DNA from 4 places in the Hymenobacter miniatus genome. Region 1 is predicted to be linked to each of the others. Evidence: riboswitches for the same ligand, from Rfam matches in the RefSeq annotation. Region 1 holds a riboswitch; each other region holds the start of a gene.

Region 1 (5,876 bases):
GCTTTTCGATGCCGATGCCGGCCGTCACAGCGAAGCCGCCCAAGTAGTCGGCCCGGCCCGATTCTTTCGGCGCCAGAAAGTCGGAAAAGGCGATGTTGGGGATTTTTGGGCCCTTCTCGCCCTGTTGGCGCAAGGTGAAAAACTCAGTGGCCACGGTTTCGCGCGAGTCGTCGGCGTACACCTCAATGGTGTCGTAGTCCTTGGTGTTGGCCGGCCAAAAGCCCAGCACGGCGCGGGCCGTGAGCAGCTTCTCGTCGATGATTTTCTTCAGCAAGGCCTGCGCGTCGGCAAACAGCCGGGTGGCCGCTTCGCCCAGGTTTTCGTCCTCCAGAATGCGCGGGTAGCGCCCTTTCAGCTCCCAGGTGTGGAAAAAGGGCGTCCAGTCGATGTACTCGGCCAGCTCGGCCAGGTCGTAGTTTTCCAGTACTTTGGTGCCGAGGAAGCTGGGCTTGGTGATGGGCACCGCGTTCCAGTCCGACTTAAAGCCGTTGGCGCGGGCCGCTTCGATGGGCAGGTAGCTTTTGTCGCGCTGGCGGCTGGCGTAGTCGGCGCGCAGGGCGGCGTAGTCGTCGGCCACGGTCTGGGCGTAGGCGTGTTCGCCCGAGCCGAGCAGGCCGGCCGCCACGCCCACCGAGCGCGAGGCGTCGTTCACGTGCACCACGGCGCCGCTGTAGGCGGGCGCGATTTTCACGGCCGTGTGCAGGCGCGAGGTAGTAGCCCCGCCAATGAGCAGGGGCGTTTTCATGCCGCGCTTTTCCATGGCCTGGGCCACGTACACCATTTCATCGAGCGAGGGCGTGATGAGGCCGGACAGGCCAATGACGTCCACGTTTTGCTTCTGGGCTTCGTCAAGAATTTTCTCCAGCGGCACCATCACGCCGAGGTCCACGATGTCGAAGTTGTTGCAGGCCAATACCACGCCCACAATGTTCTTGCCGATGTCGTGCACGTCGCCCTTCACCGTGGCCATCAGGATTTTGCCGGCCGTCTGGCGGTCCGAGCCCTGCTTATCGGCCAGCAGATACGGCTCCAGGTAGGCCACCGCCTTTTTCATCACGCGGGCCGATTTCACTACCTGCGGCAGGAACATTTTGCCGGCCCCGAACAGGTCGCCCACCACGTTCATGCCGGCCATCAGCGGGCCCTCAATCACGTCGAGCGGGCGGGCCAGCTCCCGGCGGGCGGCCTCGGTGTCTTCGTCGATAAACTCGGTAATGCCCTTCACCAACGCGTGCGACAGGCGCTCCTGCACCGGCAGGCTGCGCCACTCGTCGGCTTTCACTTCGGCCTTGTCCTTCTGTTTCACCGTGTCGGCAAATTCCACCAGGCGCTCGGTGGCGTCGGCGCGGCGGTTGAGCAGCACGTCTTCAACCAATTCCAGCAAATGGGGCTCGATTTCATCGTACACGCCGAGCTGGCCGGGGTTCACGATGCCCATGTCCAGGCCGGCCCGGATGGCGTGGTAGAGGAAGGCCGTGTGCATGGCCTCGCGCACCACGTCGTTGCCGCGGAAGGAGAACGAAATGTTCGAAATGCCGCCGCTGGTGAGCGCGCCGGGCAGGTTCGTCTTAATCCAGCGCACGGCCTCGATGAAGTCGAGCGCATAGTTGCGGTGCTCGTCCATGCCCGTGCCCACGGTCAGGATGTTGGGGTCGAAAATGATGTCGGACGGGTCGAAGCCCACTTCCTTCGTCAGAATGTCGTAGCTGCGCTGGCAGATTTCGATGCGGCGCGCCAGCGAGTCGGCCTGGCCGTTTTCGTCGAAGGCCATCACCACCACGGCCGCGCCGTACTGGCGCACCGTGTGGGCCCGCTCGCGGAAGGCCGCCTCGCCTTCTTTCAGCGAGATGGAGTTCACGATGCTCTTGCCCTGCACGCATTTCAGGCCGGCTTCGAGCACGCTCCACTTCGAGGAGTCAATCATGACGGGCACCCGCGCAATGTCGGGCTCCGAGGCGATGAGGTGCAGAAACGTCGTCATCACCTGCTCCGAATCGAGCATGCCCTCGTCCATGTTGATGTCGAGCACCTGGGCGCCTTCTTCCACTTGCAGGCGGGCCACGGCCAGGGCTTCCTCGTACGCGCCGGTGCGAATGAGGCGGGCGAAAGCGCGCGAACCCGTCACGTTGCAACGCTCGCCCACGTTCACGAACAGGCTTTCCTCTTTGATGGTAAACGGCTCCAGTCCGCTCAGGCGCGTGGAAGGCGTGGGTACGGAGGGCAATTGGCGGGGCTGGTATTTCTCGGCCAGCTTGCTCAGCTCGGCAATGTGCTGGGGCGTGGTGCCACAACAACCACCCACCACCGTCACGATGCCTTCCTTCAGATATTCCTCCACCAGCGCCGCAAATTCCTGCGCCGATTCATCATACCCACCAAAAGCGTTGGGCAAACCCGCGTTGGGATAAGCCGAAATGTGCACGTCGGAAATGCGGCTCAATTCCTCCACGTACTGCTTGAGCTGGTGGGCCCCGAGGGCGCAATTCAGGCCCACGCTCAGCAGCGGCAGGTGGCGGATAGAGTTCCAGAATGCCTCCACCGTCTGGCCGCTCAGCGTGCGGCCCGAGGCGTCGGTGATGGTGCCCGAAATCATGACGGGCACCACGCGGCCGCCTTCGTCGAAGAACTTCTGCACGGCGTAGAGCGCGGCTTTGGCGTTCAGCGTGTCGAAGATGGTTTCGATGAGCAGCGTGTCCACGCCGCCGTCCACGAGGCCGCGCACTTGCTCCAGGTAAGCCGTGGCCAGCTCGTCGAAGGTCACGGCGCGGAAGCCGGGCCGGTTCACGTCGGGCGAGAGCGAGGCGGTGCGGTTGGTGGGGCCCACGGCGCCGGCCACGAAGCGCGGCCGCTCGGGCGTGCTGTACTCGTCGGCCGCCTCGCGGGCCAGGCGGGCCGACTCGTAATTCAGCTCGTACACAATGTGCTCCAGCCCATAGTCGGCCTGCGCAATGGTAGTGCCGGAGAAGGTGTTAGTTTCCACCATGTCGGCCCCGGCGGCGAAGTACTCGGCGTGAATGCCCTTGATGATGTCGGGCCGCGTCAGGCTCAGCAGGTCGTTGTTGCCGCGCAGGGGCTTGGGGTGGTCGGCGAAGCGCGTGCCGCGGAAATCCTCCTCCGTGAGCAGATGGCGCTGAATCATGGTGCCCATGGCGCCATCGAGAATCAGCAGGCGCTGGCGGAGCAGCTCGGGAAGGGGAGAGGGGGCGGCGAGGGTGGCAGTGGACATTTCTTTCGGGGGCGAATAGCTACGGAAGCGCGTATCCAGAAAGAAACCCGTGCGCAGGCGCACAGTTCCGGCTGTCATCTTCTTTCACCAAAACGGCGGTGAAACGGGAGTTGGCACCTACTCGCGGTAGGTTGCCAAGACGTCATCGGGCCCGGTCCCTCGGTCTTTCTGGATAGCAGCGTAGGACGAAGATACAACACTGCCACAAAAACAACCCCACGTCGAAATCAGACCAAAAAACTGCGGCCCCGGCCCACGCCAACAAGGGCGCAGGCCGGGGCCGTTTGGCATAACGAAAAGAACGAAGGCTAGTCTTTCTTCACGCAATTGGGGACGGTTTTGCCGTCCTTTTTCTTGGTGCCCTCCTGCTCGTAGCCTTTCCAGCAGGGGTCTTTTTTGGCGGTGCTTGCTTTTTTCGTCGGCATAATCGGGTGGGTTGCGGTGAGAAAAAAGACGGTGGCCAATGCGCCGGGCCACCTTCAACACTCAGCCGCTGGCGCTGCGGCTCCCGTTGCTTTACGGAGCCAGCGCACGGAGGTTCCCCAACATCCGGCCTACAGCGCCCACGCCGGCCACGCGCTGCCCGCCGCAAACACGGCCGGCTCGGGCGGCAGCTCCAGAAATGCGGTGGCGCCCACAAGCCCCATCATGTCGCCGGAGCCGCCCACGCGCAACGGCGTGGCCAGACGGCGGCCCTCGGCGTCCACGGCCAGACGCACGGGCACGAAGTGCGTGAGCGGGGGCTTGAAATTGATGTTCGCGGTGAGCACGGCCGGTTGCGGGGCCTCGTCCGTGGCGGCCGCTTCGGCGGCGCCTTCGGGCTGTTGCACGGCGCGCAGCCAGGGCCGCACGTAGCGGCAGGCCGTGATGAAAGTCGACACCGGATTGCCGGGCAGCCCAAACACCACCGGCCCGCCGGCCCGCGCCCCAAACCACAGCGGCTTGCCCGGCCGCTGCTGCACTTCGTGAAATATTTCCCTGACGTGCAGTTCGCGCAGCAGGCCCGGCAGGTGGTCGGCGCGGCCCTTGCTCACGGCGCCGCTCAGCACCACGGCGTCGAAGCCCGCGCCCAGAATTTTGGTGAGGCCGTCGCGCAGTTCGTCCAGCGCATCGGGCAGGTGGAACAGGGAAACGTCGGCCCCCTGCTGGCCGAAAAGCGCCTGCAAGGCATAGGCGTTAGACCGCCGAATCTGGTGCGGCAGCGGCGTTTCCTGAATGCCCACCAGCTCGTCGCCGGTGCTCACTACGGCCACGCGGGCGGCGCGCGTTACCTGCATTTCGGCGGCGCCCACGGTGGCGGCCACGGCCAGTTCGGCGGGCCCGAGGCGGGTGCCGGGCAGCAGCAGGGCCTCGCCCGCGCGGCGGTCGGCGGCCTGGTGGTGGATGTTGACGCCGGGGGCTTCGGGCGGCGGAATCTGGACGGTGGCGCGGTTGTCGTGCAGCAGGATGTCCTCGTAACGGACCACCACATCGGTACCGGCGGGGAGCACGGCGCCCGTCATCACCTCCACTGCTTGCCGGGGGCTGAGCAGCGGCCGGGGCGGGGCGCCGGCGTACTGGGCGTGTTGGATTTCAAACTCGGTCTGGCCCCCGGCCCAGGCGGCGTGGGCCACCGCAATGCCGTCCATGGCCACCCGGTTGAAGGGCGGGAAGTCGCGGTCGGCCGTCAGCGTCTCGGCCAGGATGCGGCCAGCGGCGTGGGGCAGGGCGACGGTTTCAGTCGGCAGGGGGCGGGCCGTGGCGAGTACGCGGGCCGTGGCTTCGGCGGGAGTGAGCATGGAGAATTTTGTTGCGGTGCGGAACAGGGGGAACGCAGGTCAAAGAAAACAGCCCGTCATGCTTCGGCTGCGCTCAGCATGACGGGCTAAGTATTTTTTCGTTGACGCTACGGAATCAACCGGTCCTCGCGCAGCTGGGCAAACAAATCAAAGAAGGAATCCTCCGTTGACTGGAACACGGTGAAGCCGCGCTTGCGGCTGTTGGCCATGTCGGTTATCACTTCAATGGGCCGGCCCAGGTCCAGGTCGGTGTGCCAGGGCGAAGCCAGGCGGCTCAACTCTGCCTCGGCCAGGCCGTGCTTGGTGGCAATTGCACGCCACAGCTCCGCGTCGCCCGCCATTTCGGCTTCCAGCGGGTGGATGCTGCCATCGAAACCCACGGCCGGCACGCCAAACCAATCGGCCAGGCGGCCCCACAGCTGGCTCCAGCGGAAAACGTCGCCGTTCACCACGTTGTAGGCCTCGTTGCGGGCGGCGTCGGTGGTGGCGGCCCACACCAGCTGCTTAGCGATGACGCGGGCATCGGTCACGTCCGACAAACCTTCCCACTGGGCCTTCGAGCCGGGCCAGCGGAACGGCCGGCCGGTTTCCTTGCAAATGCTGGCGTACACGGCCAGCGTGGTGCCCAGGTTCATGAGGTTGCCCACCGCTTTGCCGATGATGGTGTGCGGCCGGTGGATGCTCCAGGTGAAGCCGTCGCGCGCGGCGGCGTACACTTCGTCTTCCTGGGCGTAGTAAAAATTGTCGAGCGCCAGCCGGGGCTGCGACTCGCGCAGCGGCGTGGGCGGGGCCACCCCGCCGCTCACGTACGCTTCAAATGGCCCCAGATAATGCTTCAGACCGGTTACCAGCGCCACGTGCTGCACCGAATG
Region 2 (5,876 bases), on a different contig from region 1:
GCTCTCGATGTCGCCGATGCAGCCGCCGATTTCGGTAATCACCACGTCGAACTGGCCGTTCTGGCCCAGCAGCAGCATGCGCCGCTTGATTTCGTCGGTGATGTGGGGCACCACTTGCACCGTTTTGCCGAGGAAGGCGCCCTCGCGCTCGCGGCGGATGACGTGGTCGTAGATGCGGCCGGTGGTGACGTTGTTGGCCTGCGAGGTGGGCGTGTTCAGGAACCGCTCGTAGTGGCCGAGGTCGAGGTCGGTTTCGGCGCCGTCGTCGGTCACGTAGCACTCGCCGTGCTCGTACGGGTTCAGCGTACCGGGGTCGATGTTGATGTAAGGGTCGAACTTCTGGATGGTGACTCGGAAGCCGCGGGCCTGCAGAAGCTTGGCCAGCGAAGCGGAAATGATTCCTTTGCCGAGTGAAGAAGTGACGCCGCCGGTAACGAAAATGTATTTCGCTGCCGACGCGCTGGGGGAGGGGTTGGAGCGTTCGGGCATGACGGGAGTCAAAAGTACGGCGCCCAAAGTTGGGATGGCGGAAAAAAATGCGCGGCCGGGCCACCAATGCCGCCGCGGCTAGCCCGTGACGGCCCGCAAAAAAGAGGCGGGTATTTCCGCAAACGATTGCAAAAGTTGCTGGGAATTAATACATTTAGTTTATGGCACATTTCATCAATCACCTCGTCCAGAGCTGGGGCCTGAGCCCGGTGCACTACTGGCACTTGCGCCTGCTCACGGCCTTGCTGCTCACGCCGTTGCTGGGCGTGCTCTACGTGGTGCTTTTCGACCGGCCCAAGCGGCCCACGGCGGGCCGCCAGCTGTGGCACCGGTAGAATAGAACGCGCCCAAGCGTTTCGTCATCCTGCTTCGTCGCGCCCGCTGAAGCACAGCGCGCTTGGGCAAGCCGTTTCGTTGGCTGGCGCGGCCGGGTGTTTCTTTGGGCTGGTAAATACAACCCGGCCCCATGTTGCACGAAACCCTGCTCCTCGTTCTCGGCCTGCTGTTCGTCGTGTTTCTGCTGGTGATGCTGGCGCAGCAGCTGCGCATTTCCTACCCCATTTTTCTGGTGTTGGGTGGGCTGGCGCTCAGCTTTGTGCCCGGCCTGCCGCGGGTGGCCATTGCGCCCGATTTAATATTCCTGATTTTCCTGCCGCCGCTGCTCTACGAGGCGGCCTGGACCACCTCCTGGAACGATTTCTGGCGCTGGCGTCGGGCCATTGGGCTGCTCGCGTTTGGGCTGGTGGCCTTTACTTCGGCCATTGTGGCCTACGTGGCGCGGGCCGTCATTCCGGGGTTTACGCTGGGGCTGGGGTTCCTGCTCGGGGGCATCATTTCGCCGCCCGATGCAGTGGCGGCCACTTCAGTGCTGCGCGGCATCAAGGTGCCGCGGCGGGTGACGGCTATTCTGGAAGGTGAGAGCCTGATTAACGACGCCAGCAGCCTGATTGTGTTTCGGTTTGCGTTGCTGGCGGTGTCGTCGGGCGTGTTTGTGTGGCAGGAGGCGGCCACCAGCTTTCTGCTGGTGAGCGGCATGGGGCTGGCGGTGGGGCTGGGCGTGGCCTACGGCTTCTACCTCATTCACAAGTACCTGCCCACCACGCCCAGCATCAACACGGTGCTCACCTTCATGGCGCCCTACGTGATGTATTTGCTGGCCGAGGAATTCCACTTTTCGGGCGTGCTGGCGGTGGTGAGCGGCGGGTTGCTGCTTTCGCACCTGTCGCACCGGGTGTTCGACGCCAACACCCGCCTGCAGGCCAACAGCGTGTGGGCCAGCGTGAGCTTCGTGCTGAATGGGCTGGTGTTCATTCTCATTGGCCTGCAGTTGCCCATTGCGGTGGAAGGGCTGGGCGAATACTCTTTGCAGCAAGGCATTGCCTACGGTTTGCTGATGAGCGGGCTGGTCATTGTCATTCGGCTGCTGTGGATGTACCCGGCGGCGTTCATTCCGCGCTATTTGAGCAAAAGCATCCGCAATGCCGAGCCCAGCCCCGGCTGGCAGGGCACGCTGGTGCTGGGCTGGGCGGGCATGCGCGGGGTGGTGTCGCTGGCCTCGGCGCTATCGGTGCCGCTGATGACCAACGACGGCCTGCAGTTCCCGCAGCGCAACCTCGTTCTGTTCATCACATTTGTGGTCATTTTGGTCACGCTGGTGCTGCAGGGGCTCACGCTGCCGGCCATCATCCGCTTCACCCGGATTGCCGAGCGCGACGACCGCATGCCCCTCGAAGAGCAGGAAGCCGGCGTGCGCCTGCACCTGCGCACCGCGGCCGTGAAGCACCTGCAGCGCCACTACGCCGCCGAAACGGAAGCCAACGAGCTGATTGCCCGCCTGCAGCAGCGCATGCAAACCGAAATCAACCTCACCACCCGCACCCTCAACGCGCTGGAAACCGACCAGGCCGGCCGCGACGCCCTGCGCCAGTACCACCTCGTGCTGCTCGATGTGCTGAACGTGGAGCGCGAGGCCCTGGCCCACCTGCGCCACCACGACAGCTTCGACGACGAAGTGCTGCGCCAGCAGGAAGCCCAACTGGACCTGGACGAGGCCAAGGTGAAGCACATTGAGCGGTAGGGGAGGGCGGCCGGCTGATAACGGAACGTCATGCAGAGCGCAGCGAAGCATCTCGCCTGCTTCAACTAATATCAATTAAATTACTACCACACGCGAGATGCTTCGCTGCGCTCTGCAGGAAGTGCTGATTATTTTTTCCACTCCCTCGCTTGCGTCGTTTCAGGCCGCCGCTATCTTTGCGGCACGCTCCCTAATCGGGGCACTTATCAAGAAAGGCGGAGGGACAGGCCCTGCGATGCCTTAGCAACCAGTAGCAATACCAGGTGCTAAATCCTGTTCTGAATCAGTTTCGGCCGGTTCAGGAGAAGATAAGTCTACAAGATGTTCCCCGACTGCAGCGGTGGTGCTCTTCTGACTTGTCGGAAGGGCTTTTTTTGTGCCCTTTCGGTAAGAAATCTTGAAAGTGCTTAGGTACCCGGGTGCGTTTTCGTCTCAGCCACAAAACGCTCATTGCCTCATGCAAGCCTCCACCCGCCTCATTCAGTCCTTTCCCGTCGACGAACAAACCGGTGCCCTCGCGGTGCCGATATACCAGACCTGTACCTTCGTGCAGGAGTCGCCGGGCGTGCACAAGGGCTACGACTACTCCCGCACCGCCAACCCCACCCGCAGCGCCCTGGAGCAGCTGCTGGCCGGCCTCGAGCACGGCCATTCGGCCTACGCCTTTGCCAGCGGCATGGCCGCCATCGATGCCGTGCTGAAGTTGCTCTCGACCGGCGACCAGATTGTGGCCATCGACGACATCTACGGCGGGGCCTTCCGCCTGTTTGAGCACGTGTACCGCCGTTTCGGCATCGACATCGTGTATTGCGACACCGCCGACCTGGCCCAGGTGCAGGCCGCCATCACCGAGCGCACCAAGCTGGTGTGGCTGGAGACGCCCTCGAACCCCACGCTCAAAGTCTCCGACATTGCCGGGCTGGCCGAGCTGGCCCACGCCGCCGGTGCCTGGCTGTGCGTCGACAACACCTTTGCTTCGCCCGTGCTGCAGCAGCCCATTCTGCTGGGCGCCGATTTGGTGGTGCACAGCGCCACCAAGTATTTGGGCGGCCATTCCGATTTGATTGCCGGCGCCGTGGTGGCAGCTACCGAAGAGCTGGGCAAGCAAATCCAGTTCATTCAAAACGCCTCGGGGGCCATACTGGGGCCGTTCGATTCGTTTTTGGTGATTCGCGGGCTCGAAACCCTGCATTTGCGCATTGCCCGGCACTGCAGCGCGGCCCTGCAGGTGGCCCGCTTCCTGCAAAGCCGCCCCGAAATCCAGGCTGTGTATTACCCCGGGCTGGAATCGCACCCCAACCACGGCCTGGCCCGGCAGCAGCAGCCCGACGGTTTTGGCGGCATCATCGCGCTGGTGCTGAAAGACGACACCGTGGACGCGGCCACGCAACTTGCCACCAGCCTGAACTACTTCAAGCTGGCCGTGAGCCTGGGCGGCGGCAAGAGCCTGGTGTGCCATTCGGCTTCGATGACGCACACGGCCATCCCGGCCGAGCAGCGCCGCGCCGCCGGCTTTGCCGACAGCCTGCTGCGCCTCTCCATTGGCCTGGAGGCCGCCGACGACCTCATTGCGGATTTGGCGCAGGCGCTCGATGGCTTGGGCGCTGCCGCGGCCAGCGCACCGCTGGCGGTGCCCGAAGCAGAGGCCGTGCTGGCCTAGCCGCAACGGCGGGCGGCAGGCTGGCTGCGCGAAGAAGCCAGTCAGTGGCCGCCCGCCGTTACGGGAGCCGCCACCGGGCCCAATGGCGGCCGTTTTATTCGGCCGATTTTTGGGCGCCAAGCATGATTTGGGCCATAAAAGCCTCCCCGACCGTGTCTGTTGCGTAAGTTGCGGCCGATGCTACGTTCCCTGTATTTTCTGTTGCTGCTGACGCTGGGGGCCACCCAGCTGCCGGCTTGCGCGCAAACCGCCACCACCCCGCCGGCCACCGCCGCCACGGCGCCGGGCCGGCCGCTGCCCTGGCTCGATTCGTTGCTGAATAGCTCGGCCATCCTGCGCCAGCACCAGGTGGGCCTGAGCTTGGCCTATGCCGACAGCACGAAGCCGTTCTACGGCTACCAAGAAGCCAAATACTTCACCCCGGCCAGCAACATGAAGCTGTTCAGCTTTTATGCCGGGCTGCACCTGCTCGGTGATTCGCTGCCGAGCCTGCGCTACTTCTCACGCCGCGACACGCTGTTTTTCCAGGGCACCGGCGACCCCACGCTGCTGCACGGCGACGTGCCCAGCCGCCGCGCCTACAGCTTTTTGCTGAACCGCCCCGAGAAAGTGCTGGCCTACTGCGACATCAAATGCGTGACGCCCTTCGGCCCCAGCTGGACCTGGGACGACTATGGCTACTATTTCCAGCCCGAGCGCGGGGCATTTCCCATCTACGGGCACACCGTGCGCTTCTACGCCGCCGCGCCCGCGCCCGCCAAGCCGCGGGCCGGCGGCACGGCCGCCACGCGGGCCGTGGCCCCGGCCATGCCGCGCGTGCGGGTGCTGCCGCGCTATTTCGTGCCGCTGGTGGGCCCGGCCACTTCCGACCTGCTCACGCCAGGCCTCGACAAGGACACCCACGTGTTGCGCGACCCCCGCGAAAACCGCTTCTACGTGCTGCCCTCCACCAAAAAATGGGTCGATGAAACGCCCTTCGTCACCAGCCGGGGGCTGATGCTGCGGCTGCTGGGCGACACCCTGCGCCGGGCCACGGCCAACGCCGCCTGGCGCCCGCGCCCGGGCCCGGATTCTATTCGCACCCTGCACGGGCTGCGCGTCGACTCCCTTTACCGCCGCATGCTGCGCGTGAGCGACAACTTCCTCGCCGAGCAACTCCTGCTGATGTGCAGCACCAAAATCGGCAGCCACGACTCGCTCAGCACCGGCCGCGTGATTCGCTACGCCCGCAAAAACTTCCTCGGCGGCCTGCCCGACCCCGTGGTGTGGGTGGATGGCTCGGGGCTTTCGCGGCTCAACCTCGTCACGCCCCGCTCCCTCACGGCGCTGCTGCTCCGCCTGCACCAAGAGGTGCCCGAGCGGCGCTTGCTGAGCCTGCTGGCGGCCGGCGGGGGGCAGGGCACCCTCCGCAAGCGCTACCACGACGCCGCCGGCCCCTGGGTGTGGGGCAAAACCGGCACGCTGAGCAACAACCTGAACGTGTGCGGCTACCTGCGCACCAAAAGCGGCCGGCTGGTGGCCTTCAGCTTCATGAACAACAACCACGTGGCCGACAGCGGCGACATGCGCAACGAAGTGGAGCGGGTGCTGCGCCAGGTGCGCGACCGCCTGTAGGTGCGGCGCCGGCTTACCGCGTCACCACCACCTTTT
Region 3 (5,876 bases), on a different contig from region 1:
GACTGGCCCAGCAAATCGACCAGAATGACGGACGTGTAGCCCACGAGAATGGCCAGAATCACGGCCGAGGACAGCCAGGCGTACGGCGTTTTCTCGATGGCAATGGCCACCGGCGCGGCGCTGTTTTTGAACTCGGTGTAGTTGGCCAGGCCCGTGAGCACGTGCCCAAACAACACAAACAGCACCGTGCACACCGCCAGGGAGCCGAGGATGCCGATGGGCATGTTGCGCTGCGGGTTTTTGGTTTCCTGGGCCATGGTGGCCACAATGTCGAACCCGATGAAAACAAAGAAGATGACGCCCGCCCCGCGCAGGATGCCGCTCAGGCCAAACTCGCCAAAGGTGCCCGTATTGGCCGGAATGTAGGGTTGGTAGTTGGCGGGGTCGATGTACTGCCAGCCCAGCGCGATGAACACCAGCACCACCGCCACCTTCAGGGCCACCACCAGCGCGTTGAACCACGCCGACCCTTTGGTGCCGCGCGTGACAATGGCCGTGATGGCCAGTACGATGAGCATGGCCGGCACGTTCACGACCCCGCTCACGGTGGAGCCGTCGGCCAGCTTGGCGCTTTCAAACGGCGACATCACCAACTGCGCCGGAATGTGCAGCCCGTACTTGCCCAGAAACTTGATGAGGTATTGCGACCAACTGATGGCCACCGTGGCCGCGCCCACCGAGTATTCGAGCACCAAGTCCCAGCCAATAATCCAGGCAAACAGCTCGCCCATGGTGGCATACGAGTAGGTGTAGGCGCTGCCCGATACGGGCACCAGCGCCGCAAACTCGGCGTAGCACAGCGCCGAGAAGGCGCAGCCCACGGCCGCCACCACGAAAGAAAGCGTCACGGCCGGCCCGGCGTTGTTGGCCGCGGCTATGCCGGTGAGCGAAAACAACCCCGCTCCGATAATTACGCCGATGCCAATGGCAACGAGGCTGATGCCGTTAAGGCTGCGCTTGAGGGTGTTAGCCCCCGTTTCGGCCGCTTCGGCACGAAGCAGCTCGAGTGATTTTTTAAGCATGAAAATGGGTGAACGCGCCAACCGGGGCACGTTGAATGACGAAAAAATAGAACGTCATGCAGCGCACAGCGAGGCATGACGTTTCTCCGGTGCTGGCGTGGGTTACGCCAACACCTGAATAACCGACTCCGAAAACCGCTCCATCTCCTCCAGTTGCGGGCTGGCTTGCAGCAGGAAGAAGTCCACGCCCACCTGCTCGAAGGCCCCGATGCGGTCCTGCAGCTGGGCGGGCGTGCCGGTGAGCCCCGTGCGCAGGCCGCGGTTCGACACCGAATAATCCTGCAGCGACACCTGCTGCTCCAGCTGCGTGCCGGCCAGCCACTGCTGGTAGTTGCCGTAGCCCGAAGCCGACGCCTGCACGTTGGTGATGCGGTCGAGCTCCTTTTTCACGGCCTGCTCGGTATCGCGCACCACGGTGTAGCCGGCCACGCCAAACTTCATGGGCGGGAGGCCTTTCTGCTCGCGGCGGCGGCGCATGTCGGCAATGCGGGCCCCAATTTGTTCCGGCGAGTCGCCGTGCATCACGTAGCCGTCGCACTGGCTCGAAATGAGGTCTTTAGCAGCCTCCGACTCGCCGCCGGCGTACAGGAACGGCGCCTTGGCCGGCTTGGGCTGCAAGATGTTGTCGGCCACTTGGTAGTACTTGCCCTGGTAGCTGAAATGGTCCTGCTTCCACACGTTGGTCACCACGTCGAGCCACTCTTTGGTGCGGGCGTACCGGTCGTCGTGCTGCTCGAAGTGCAGGCCGTATTTGGTGGCCTCGTCGCGCCACCAGCTGCTCACCACGTTGAGCGACAGGCGGCCGGGAGCAATCAGGTCGATGTTGGCGGCCTGCTTGGCCAGCAGCGCGGGGTTGTGGAAGGTGGGGCGCACGGCCACCATGATTTCCAGCTGCTCGGTGACGGCGGCCAGCGCAGCGGCCGTGCTCCAGGCTTCCAACGACGGCGCCTCGGTGCCCTTGATGTCGTTCAAGTACAGCTCCGCAATCAGCGTGAGGTCGTAGCCCCAGGCCTCGCTGCGCTGCGCCAGCTGCTTCACATAGCTCCAGTCGGTGGGCATCTGCTCGTCTTCGACGTTGCGCAGCCAGCCCCCGAAAATGGGCATCCAATATCCAAATTTCATGCTGTTGGCGATTTTGAGGGGTCCTCCTGCGGAGCTTGCCGAAGCACTCCTACCTGGTGAGTGGGCAACTTCGCTGCAACGAAGCGGTAGAAATGCTCCGGCAAACTCCGCGCGGGGACCGGGTTGTTGGGGCGTTAAGCGGTGGCCAGCTCGGCCGGCGCCGTGGTGGCCACGGCCGCGGGCAGCTGCGACTCCAGGTAGTCCACAAACCGGGCGTAGGGGTCGAAGCCGACCACGTTCACGGCGTCGGCCACGAAGTTGGACAGGGCGTTGATGTCGTAGAACAGGACGTCGCCGGTGCGGTCGTCAATCAAGTATTCGATGCCGCCCACGTCAATTTTGGCGGCGGCCACGATGCGCTCCACAGCGGCAATCACCTCGGCTGGCGGCGTGAAGGCCTCCACCTGAATGCCCTTCTTGGGCGCTTCGGTCAGGCAGAACTCGGCCGACTGCTCCTCCGGAATCTGGCAGATTTCGGCCGGGCACAGGTTGAAGCTTTCGCCGGTGGTGTACACCTTCATGGCGTAGAGAAACTTGCCGTCCAGCGTTTCGACGCGGTGGATGTGGCCGCCGCGGGGCGTCACGTATTCCTGCACCAGCGCGGTCTGGTCGATGCCGAGGTCAATCTGGTTGTTGTCGACGGCGGCCTGCAGGCCTTCCAGCGTGTCGAAGCGGATGATGCCCGCGCCGCTGCCGCCGATGTTCACCTTCACCACCACCGGGAAGCGCAGCTCGCGGGCGGCGTCGACGGCCCGCGAGGCGTGGTTAATCACAAACGACTTCGGGTATTTCAGGCCAAGCGACTCGAACAGCGACAGCTGCCGGGCCTTGTTGGTCTCGATGGCCGTGGCCGCCGAGCCGTTGATGATGCGCGTGCCAATGCGCTCCAAATGCGTGGCGTAGCCCGCCGTGTGAAAAATGCCCTGCCCGTGCCCGCGCAGGTAGGCCGAGGAGCTCATGCGGTTGACCACGAGGCTGTAGCGGCTTTCCTTTTCGGCGGGATTGAAGAGGTGGTGGGCGGCATCAATTTTCTCGTAGGGCAGCCCGCGGCGGTCCAGCTCTGCGAAGAGCGGCTTGAACCATTCGGGGTGTTCGAAGTAGATGCCAATGGGCTTTTGAGCAGCAGACATAATGGAAATGAGGGGGTTGAAACGTAGGCAAGCGGGCACGCTGCTCAACGCAGGTGGTGAACTGGCAAAGCCCGACATGAGACAGGAATGGAATTGCGCAGAGCAAGGCGCTGAGCCGGGGTCGGAAGAGGCCGAAACGCCGAGGCGGGCAGGCAAGCCGGACGCCGCACACGGCGGCCCGGCGAAGCCAACTTGCTCCGGACTCAGCTTTGGCTACCCGCGATGAAAAAACTACAGCGGGTTAGGCCGGACAACAACAGCAACAACACGCCATGCCAACGCAACGCATGGCAGCGGCGCGGGCACGAAAAGCGGCAAGAAAAACGGGTTGGTTGTTGGGGGCTTCCACGGCAACTTGTTTTTATATGGTCAGGAATTGGCACCGTGCCCGCGGTTGCGGGTGGTTGCCGGCGCGTCGTAGAGCCTGTCTCTCAGCGCCTCTGTATAAAAACAATCCTTCAGGGAGAAAGAATTGATACGGCAAAGATACAGCAGAAGCCCCCGACTTGTTCCAAATCGGGGGCTTCTGCTGTTTTTGAGGGGACGGTAGGCGCTAGTTGCGCAGGGCCAGCCGCACACCGGCCATCAGCCAGCGACCGGGCATCTGGGCCCCCAGCAAGTCGGAATACTGCGCATTGAACAGGTTTTGGGCCTGCCCCACCACCCACACGCGCCCGGGCAGCAGCGCCACGTCGAGGCGGCCGTTTATCACCACGTAGCTGGGCGTCAGCTCCGCGTCGTTGACGGTGGCGCTGGGAGTGGTGCGCTGGCCGGCGCGCTGCTTGTACACGCCCCCCACGCCCACGCTGAAGCGCCGGTGCGTCAAGCTCACGTTGCCGGTAATCAGCTGCTTGGCCACGTTGCTCAGGTACTGCGACACCACGTCGCCGGCCACGTCCAACTGGGTATAGGTGTAGCCCACGCTGCCGTCGAGCCGCAGCTGGGGCGCCAGTTGGGCGCGGGCGGTGGCTTCCAGCTCCAGGCCCTGAGTAGTCACGGCAAACAGGTTTTGGGCCAGCCGGTAGGTGGCGGCGGGGTTGAGGTTGGTGAGGCCCGTGGTTTCAATTACCTGGCTGCCGGATTGGCCCACGTAGTCAATCAGGTTGCGGCCGTAGCGGTTGAAGTAAGTGGCGCGCAGCGTGAGCACCGGCAGGGGCTGAAAATCAAGCCCGCCCTCGTAGCTCCAGGTGCGCTCCGCGCTGAGGTTGGGGTTGCCGATGTTGAAGCCCGAGGGCACCGTGCCGGGGCGGATGGACGAGTAGTATTGCTCCGTGAAATTGGCGGCCCGAATGGCCCGGCCCACGGCGCCGCGCACCGTGAGCTTCTCCCCCACCTGCTGGCTGGCCGTGAGCTGAGGCACCACTTCGGTGCCGTAGGCTTGGTCGTGGTCGAGGCGCAGGGCGGCCGTCAGGCTCAGGCCCGGGGTTGGGGTGAGGCCGGCCACGGCAAAGGCGCCCTGGTGCCACACGGCGTGGCGGCCCTGGTCGTTGCTGCGCACGGCGCGGCGGTCGGCCTGGCCGCCCAGGGTCAGGCGCACCTTGTCCGAGAAGGTAAGTTGGTGCTGGCCCTGCACGTTGAGGTAGTGCATGAGGTGGCTGCTGGCCACCGAAGCGGGCGTGTAGAGATAGTAGTCGGTGCTGGCGGTGCTCACCAACTGCAGCTCGGTGCGGGCGCGGGCGCTCCAGTCGTAGCGCAGCTGGCCCTGGTACCAGTCGCGCGCCGTGGTTTCGCGGGCTCGGTCGCCGGCTGCGGTGGTGTAGAAATTCTGGGCATTGTAGTCGCGCCGGTCGAAGCTGGCGCGGGCCGCGGCACTCAGCTTGTCGCTAATCTGGTAAGCGCCCGACAGCGAATAAGTATTGAGCTTGAAATCGTTGCGCCCGCCGCCGGGCAGGTTCAGCTGCTGGCCGCTGGCCGTGTTGTTGAGGATGCCACCGGCCAGGCGCAGCCCCTTTTCCTGGCCGTAGAAGCCGGCGTTGGTGCTTTTCAGGTCGTACTCGCCGGCCAGGAAGGTCCCGCCCAGCTCCAGGGCATCGGGGCGGTGGGTGGCGGCAAAGGTTTTGGTTACGATGTTGACGAAGCCGCCCACGGCGTCGGGGCCGTAGAGGGCCGCGCCCGGGCCGCGCACCACTTCAATCTGCTCAATCTCGGCCGGCGCGATGGGAAAGTAGCCCGCAAAGTGCCCGGTGAGCGGGTCGTTCAGCCGCATGCCGTCCAGCAGAATCAGGACTTGGTTGAAGGTGGAGCCGCGCAGGGTGATGTCGGCCTGGGTGCCAAAATTGCCGCGGCTCTGCACTTCCAGGGCCGGCAGCAGGCGCAGCAGGTCGTCGAGCGAGGCCACGGGGTACTGGCTCAGCGTGCGGCCCGGAATTACGGACACGTAACGACCCGTCTGGCCAGCCACTTGGTTCAGGCGCGAGCCGTACACCGTCACCTCGCGCAGGCTGCGGGCGCTGTCGGCCGGGGCAGTCTGGGCGAACGAGTTAAGGGCAAAAAATGAGCAGAAAAGTGGCGTAGCGTAGCGAATTGGTCGCATTAAGCAGGAGGTTGATGAGGGTACAAACTTACTGTCGCCCGGCTCGGCGCGTCCGTTCCCTCCCGGCCC
Region 4 (5,876 bases), on a different contig from region 1:
GGCTTTTTGTAGAATTGGTGGCGATGCCTAGTCCTTTTCCAGCATCAGCGTGGCGCCGTCGGCCGACTTCAGCGTGAGCTTGTCGTCGGTGAGGGTTTCTACGGCGAAAGTGTTGGCCGTAGCGCTGCCTTCGGGGGTGAAGGTGATGGTTTTACCGGCCTGGTCAAAGGTGTACTTGCCCGACACGGCACCGGCGGCGCCGTCGGTCATGGTGTAGTTGCCGTTGGCAAAAACGTGAAGCTCCTGCTGTTTTTGCGCGTCAGTTTGCTTTACTTTGTCGCCACTGGCATCGGTTTCTTTAGCAGTTTTCCATACCTTGCTATCGGTGCCGTACAGCATATTCACGCCTTCTACCTTGCCTTTGTCGTTGCCACACGCCGTGACAAACAACGACACCAACAGCAACAGGCTGGCGAAATAACGGAGCGAAAAAAGGGACTGAAGTTTCATGAGCACAAAAAGAAGAATGGTGAAAGAATGAGAAAGCCTGCGGTTGCAAACTCGTCGGCTTACGGACCCGCAAGCAAAAGAGTTTACGCCGTAACCTCGTCGGAGCCGGCCCGTATATGGGCCCTGTTGGCTACCCCACGGGGCGGCTCATTCAATTTTTTTTTCATCAAACGGAACAAATCCATGGGACTCTTTGATTTTCTCAGCGACAAAGGCGAGCAAAAACCCGTAGAGCCCGCAGCGAAGCCGGCTGCTGGCGGCACTGATTTTTTCGGAAACGCGGCCAATGCCAATCCAGCCGCCGCCGGCGATTCGTACACCGTGGTAAGCGGTGACTCGCTGTCTAAAATTGCCAAACACCACTACGGCGATGCCGCCAAGTGGCATCAGATATACGAGGCCAACAAGGCCACCATCGGCAGTAACCCTGACCATATCGAAGTCGGCCAGGTGTTAACCCTACCTAGTCTCTAGGTACTTTTTTGCAGAAAAAAGGTGAGAAAAGCCACTCTGTTTCAGGGTGGCTTTTTTGTGTTTGGGCGGGTCCGAAAACGGCCAGCGAAAAATTTATTTCGCCCTGCTTGCTTGCCCGTCCAAAAATTTCTCTCGTACATTTGCCCCCACCAACCCGGTACTCCCTGCTAACGGCGGGAAGTTTTACGTTTTATACAGAAGCGGCGAGAGACTAGGCTCCCTGACCCGCTGGCAACCTTCCTTCCTGTGAAAGGTGCCAATTCCTACCCACTGCGGCGTTGGCCGCGCTGGGGCATATGACTCGAGTGCCATGGAAAATTCTTCTCGTTTCGCCTTTCCCAACCCGACTCCTGCGGCTGCTTTGCGCGCCGGGGCTTCGGGTTTTTCTGTTTCGGCCCCGGGCCGTTGCATGCCGGCCGCGCCGTTCGCCCGAATGCGAATGTGCTGTTGCTGCCCGTGTTGTTGCTAAGCTGATTTCGGCTTAGGCACCCCCTCCCCTCCTTTCTGGATTTTCTGGTGGCTTCTCGGGGCCGTCGCGCGCCTTTTCGGCACGTTCGGCGCGCACCAGGCCGCCGCTTCAGCACGGGCACACTTCGGGGACTTGCTGCGCTTCAAGTGCTTATGAACAAGCCAATTAGCGCCTTTCTCTATCAACTCATTCCGGTTTTTCAACCTTCAACCATTCCCCCATCATGTCCGCTCAATCCCTGCACTTCGAAACCCTGCAACTCCACGCCGGCCAGCAGCCCGACCCCACCACCGGCTCGCGCGCGGTGCCCATTCACCAAACCACCAGCTACGTGTTCAAGAACGCCGAGCACGGCGCCAACCTGTTTGCTCTGAAAGAGTTCGGCAACATTTATACCCGCCTCATGAACCCGACCACCGACGTGTTTGAGCAGCGTGTGGCGGCGCTGGAAGGCGGCGTGGCCGCGCTGGCCACCAGCTCGGGCCAGGCGGCGCAGTTCATTGCCCTCAACAACATCCTGCAGGCCGGCGACAACTTCGTGAGCACGGCCTTCCTCTACGGCGGCACCTACAACCAGTTTAAGGTGGCCTTCAAGCGGTTGGGCATCGAGGTGCGCTTCGCCGACGGCGACAACCCGGCCTCGTTTGAGGAGTTGATTGACGAAAATACCAAGGCCATTTACCTCGAAACCATTGGCAACCCCAGCTTCAGTATTCCGGACTTTGAGGCCATTGCGGCCATTGCCAACCGGCACGACCTGCCGCTGATTGTGGACAACACCTTTGGGGCGGGCGGCTACCTGTTTCGGCCCCTGGAGCACGGCGCGCACATCGTGGTAGAGTCGGCCACGAAGTGGATTGGCGGGCACGGCACCAGCATCGGCGGCGTGATTGTGGACGGCGGCACCTACGACTTCGGCAACGGCAAATTCCCGCAGTTCACCGAGCCCAGCGAAGGCTACCACGGCCTAGTGTTCAACGACGTATTTGGCAAGGGCGGGCCGTTTGGCAACATCGCCTTCATCATACGGGCCCGGGTGGAAGGCCTGCGCGACTTCGGCCCCTCGCAGAGCCCGTTCAACGCTTTCCAACTGCTCATCGGACTCGAAACCCTGAGCCTGCGCGTGGAGCGCACCGTGGAAAACGCCCTCAAAATCGCGACTTGGCTGGAGCAGCACCCGCAGGTGGAAAGCGTGAACTACCCCGGCTTGCCCAGCAGCCCCTACCACCGCCTGGCGCAGAAATACCTGAAGCGCGGCTTCGGCGGCGTGCTGAGCTTCTGCATCAAAGGCAGCAAGGAAACGGCCACGCAGTTCATCGATAACCTCAAGCTTATCAGCCACCTGGCCAACGTGGGCGACGCTAAGACGCTCATCATTCAGCCTTCGGCCACCACGCACCAGCAGCTCAGCGACGAGGAACAACTGGCCGCTGGCGTCACGCCCACGTCGTTGCGCCTGTCGGTGGGCATCGAGCATTTTGAAGACATCAAGGGCGACTTGCAGGCCGCGTTTGACGCCGTGGGCAATACGGCCAGCCTGCCTACGGAAGGCGAGGCCGTGACCGAGCCCGAATTAGAGCACGCCCAGCCGCTGGAAGTGTAACCCCACCGCCGCCAGCGGGCCACCCCTGGTGGGCCGGTGCCAGTCTCGCTGGCGGCTTCTTGCTAGTTAGGTCGATGCAGAACCAGCCCACGGGCGGGCCCACTTTCCTGCAGTTTGTTGGAGAAAGATGGGGGTGAGATACCAAGGGCCGGTTTCGTGCGCTGGTTCTGCAGCGACTTTTTTACACTTGATGACCCATGTCAGACCATATTTTTCACCTGCCCGACCTGCTTCTTGAAAGCGGCGAAACCCTGGCCGGGGCCCACGTGGCCTACCGCACCTGGGGCCAGCTCAACGAGGACCGCGACAACGTGGTGTGGGTGTGCCACGCCCTCACGGCCAACGCCGACGTGCTGGCCTGGTGGCCGGGGCTGGTGGGGCCGGGGTGCTACTACGACCCCGCCGAGTACTTCATTGTGTGCGCCAACGTGCTGGGCTCCTGCTACGGCAGCACCAGCCCACGCGACCCGGACCCCGCCACGGGCCGCCCGCGCTACCAGCACTTTCCGCGGCTGACCATCCGCGACCTGGTGGCGGCGCACGAGGCCCTGCGCCAGGACCTGGGCCTCACCGACATTCACACCCTGATAGGCGGTTCGCTGGGCGGGCAGCAGGCCTTGGAGTGGGCCGTGCAGCGGCCCGATTTGTTCGACCACCTCGTGGTCATTGCCACCAACGCCCGGCACTCGGCCTGGGGCATTGCCTTCAACGAGGCCCAGCGCCTGGCCATTGAAGCCGACCCCACTTACGCCGCCGGCCAGCCCGGCGGGGGCGACGAAGGCCTGCGCGCCGCCCGCGCCATGGCCCTGCTCAGCTACCGCAGCTACTTGGCCTACGCCGACACCCAAACCGACCCCGACGACGACCACCTGCCGCACGAGCACCGCGCCAGCACCTACCAACGCTACCAGGGCGACAAGCTGGTGGCCCGCTTCGACGCCTATAGCTACGTGGCCCTGAGCCGCAGCATGGACAGCCACAACCTGGGCCGCGGCCGGGGCGGCGTGGCGGCGGCGCTGCGGCGCATCGGGGCTCGCACGCTGGTGCTGGGCATCACGTCCGACGTGCTGTTTCCGCTGAGTGAGCAGCGCGAGCTGGCCGCTCACATTCCGGGCGCGATGTACGCGGAGCTGGACTCCCGCTACGGGCACGACGGTTTCCTGCTGGAAACGGCAGGAATTACGCACTTTCTGGAGCGGTTTTACGCGCCCACGTTCGTGCATTAATTTTTGGCGCAGCAACGCAATCAATTTAAAAGAAAGCCCCTTCAGTGGCTTAGAAAGCTGTCGCTGAAGCACAAATCTCGGCAGATTGGCACAAAGACCAAACCACTGGTACAAACACACATTGGCCGGCACAAAGAGCGTAGCTATGGTACAAGCTTGCTTATGAAAGAGCCGCCTAGGGATTAACGCCCAACCTTCTCATCTATCAAAGAAATGAACCCAACCCAACCGCCCCTGCGCATTGGCCTCATCGGCTTTGGCTGCGTGGGGCAGGGCTTCTACGACATCGTGCAGCGCCAGCCCGAACTGGGCCTCACCGTGACGCGCATTGCCGTGAAAAGCCCCACCAAGCCCCGGACGCTGCCCGCCGAGCGGTTTAGTCTGCAGGCCGATGACCTGCTGGCCGACCCCGAGCTGGACCTTCTGGTGGAAGTCATTGACGACGCGACCGAGGCCTTCCGGCTGGTGAGCGCGGCCCTGCGCCAGGGCCGCCGCGTGGCAACGGCCAACAAGGCCATGCTGGCCCGGCACCTGCCGGAGCTGGTGCGGCTGCAGGCGGAGTGCGGCGGCACGCTGCTCTACGAAGCGGCCGTGTGCGGCAGCATTCCCGTCATTCGCACGCTCGACCAATATTTTAGCCACGAGCCGTTGCGTGCGGTCAGCGGCATTTTCAATGGCTCGTCGAACTACGTGCTGACGCGCATGGGCGAGGACGGCTCCGACTACGGCCCTGCCCTGGCCGAAGCCCAAGCCCAAGGGTTTGCCGAAACCGACCCCGCGCTCGACATGGGCGCCTTCGACCCGCGCTCGAAAGCCGTGATTCTGGCCGCTCACGCCTACGGGGTTTTCCTGAACCCCGAACAAGTGCTGAACCTGGGCATCGAAGGCGTTGGGGCGGCCGACATTGCCCGCGCCGCCGCGCACGGCCAAAAAATAAAGGTGGTGGCCGGCTTGTACCGCTTGCCGGACGGGCGCGTCACGGCGCTGGTGACGCCGCAGCTGGTGGGGCCAGAGTCGCCGCTCTACGCCGTGGACCGCGAATTCAACGGCGTGGTGCTGGAGGCGGAATTTGCCGGCGCGCAGTTCCTGCGAGGGCGGGGCGCCGGGGGCCACCCCACCGGCTCGGCCGTGCTGGCCGATGTGCTGGCCCTGCGCCGCGGCCTGCGCTACGGCTACGCCAGGCAGGCCGCGGCGCCAGCCGCTCAGCTTACCCAGGGCCTGGCCGTGGAAGCGTACGTGAGCCACCCCGACGTGGGGGCCCTGCGCGAAGTGCTGACCTGGCTGGAGCTGCCGCCCGAAAGCTTGCGCACCGATGAGCGCGGCACCTACGCCACCGGCCCCGTGGCGCTGGAGCAGCTGTTTGCCTGGCGCAAAGAGCTGCGAGCCAACGGCGTATTTGTGGCCCGCCTGCACGAGGTGCCCACAGCGGCCGCCGCGGCCCACGCCTGGGCCCAGGGCACGGCTGAGCTGGTCTAGTCAGGAAACCAGGTAAAAGTACAAGGGGCGCGATTCAGCTGAATCGCGCCCCTTGTGTTGCGTGGCAAACCGAGTCAACGACTCCGCATCTTTACTTGAATTCCAGCCGCAGCGCCGGCTGGCCGGGAAACTTCAGGAAGTAAACGCCCGGTTTCAGGGCGTTGCGCAGCAGGCTCAG

The links. A riboswitch is a leader RNA that binds a small molecule or an ion and turns the genes downstream of it on or off. The one in region 1 is predicted to bind S-adenosylmethionine.
Region 2: linked by a shared signal. The riboswitch ahead of JAO73_RS14470 (trans-sulfuration enzyme family protein) and the one ahead of metH (methionine synthase) in region 1 are both predicted to bind S-adenosylmethionine.
Region 3: linked by a shared signal. The riboswitch ahead of JAO73_RS13145 (ATP-grasp domain-containing protein) and the one ahead of metH (methionine synthase) in region 1 are both predicted to bind S-adenosylmethionine.
Region 4: linked by a shared signal. The riboswitch ahead of JAO73_RS18925 (O-acetylhomoserine aminocarboxypropyltransferase/cysteine synthase family protein) and the one ahead of metH (methionine synthase) in region 1 are both predicted to bind S-adenosylmethionine.

The regions. Positions count from the first base shown of each region.
Region 1 covers NZ_JAELXR010000004.1:315,833-321,708, forward strand. Annotated here, with positions in the region: gene metH (methionine synthase) at 1-3,226, opposite strand, end outside; SAM riboswitch class I at 3,298-3,405, opposite strand; gene JAO73_RS08635 (molybdopterin molybdotransferase MoeA) at 3,781-5,004, opposite strand; gene JAO73_RS08640 (SDR family oxidoreductase) at 5,112-5,876, opposite strand, start outside.
Region 2 covers NZ_JAELXR010000008.1:237,926-243,801, forward strand. Annotated here, with positions in the region: gene pyrG (CTP synthase) at 1-489, opposite strand, end outside; gene JAO73_RS14460 (hypothetical protein) at 651-824, shown strand; gene JAO73_RS14465 (Na+/H+ antiporter) at 956-2,566, shown strand; SAM riboswitch class I at 2,767-2,881, shown strand; gene JAO73_RS14470 (trans-sulfuration enzyme family protein) at 3,024-4,226, shown strand; gene JAO73_RS14475 (D-alanyl-D-alanine carboxypeptidase/D-alanyl-D-alanine-endopeptidase) at 4,404-5,840, shown strand; gene JAO73_RS14480 (T9SS type A sorting domain-containing protein) at 5,854-5,876, opposite strand, start outside.
Region 3 covers NZ_JAELXR010000007.1:219,796-225,671, forward strand. Annotated here, with positions in the region: gene JAO73_RS13135 (amino acid permease) at 1-1,022, opposite strand, end outside; gene JAO73_RS13140 (LLM class flavin-dependent oxidoreductase) at 1,125-2,144, opposite strand; gene JAO73_RS13145 (ATP-grasp domain-containing protein) at 2,279-3,274, opposite strand; SAM riboswitch class I at 3,633-3,725, opposite strand; gene JAO73_RS13150 (TonB-dependent receptor plug domain-containing protein) at 3,828-5,807, opposite strand.
Region 4 covers NZ_JAELXR010000014.1:92,549-98,424, forward strand. Annotated here, with positions in the region: gene JAO73_RS18915 (hypothetical protein) at 28-450, opposite strand; gene JAO73_RS18920 (LysM peptidoglycan-binding domain-containing protein) at 634-924, shown strand; SAM riboswitch class I at 1,112-1,227, shown strand; gene JAO73_RS18925 (O-acetylhomoserine aminocarboxypropyltransferase/cysteine synthase family protein) at 1,617-2,996, shown strand; gene metX (homoserine O-acetyltransferase MetX) at 3,194-4,222, shown strand; gene JAO73_RS18935 (homoserine dehydrogenase) at 4,436-5,698, shown strand; gene JAO73_RS18940 (alpha/beta hydrolase) at 5,790-5,876, opposite strand, start outside.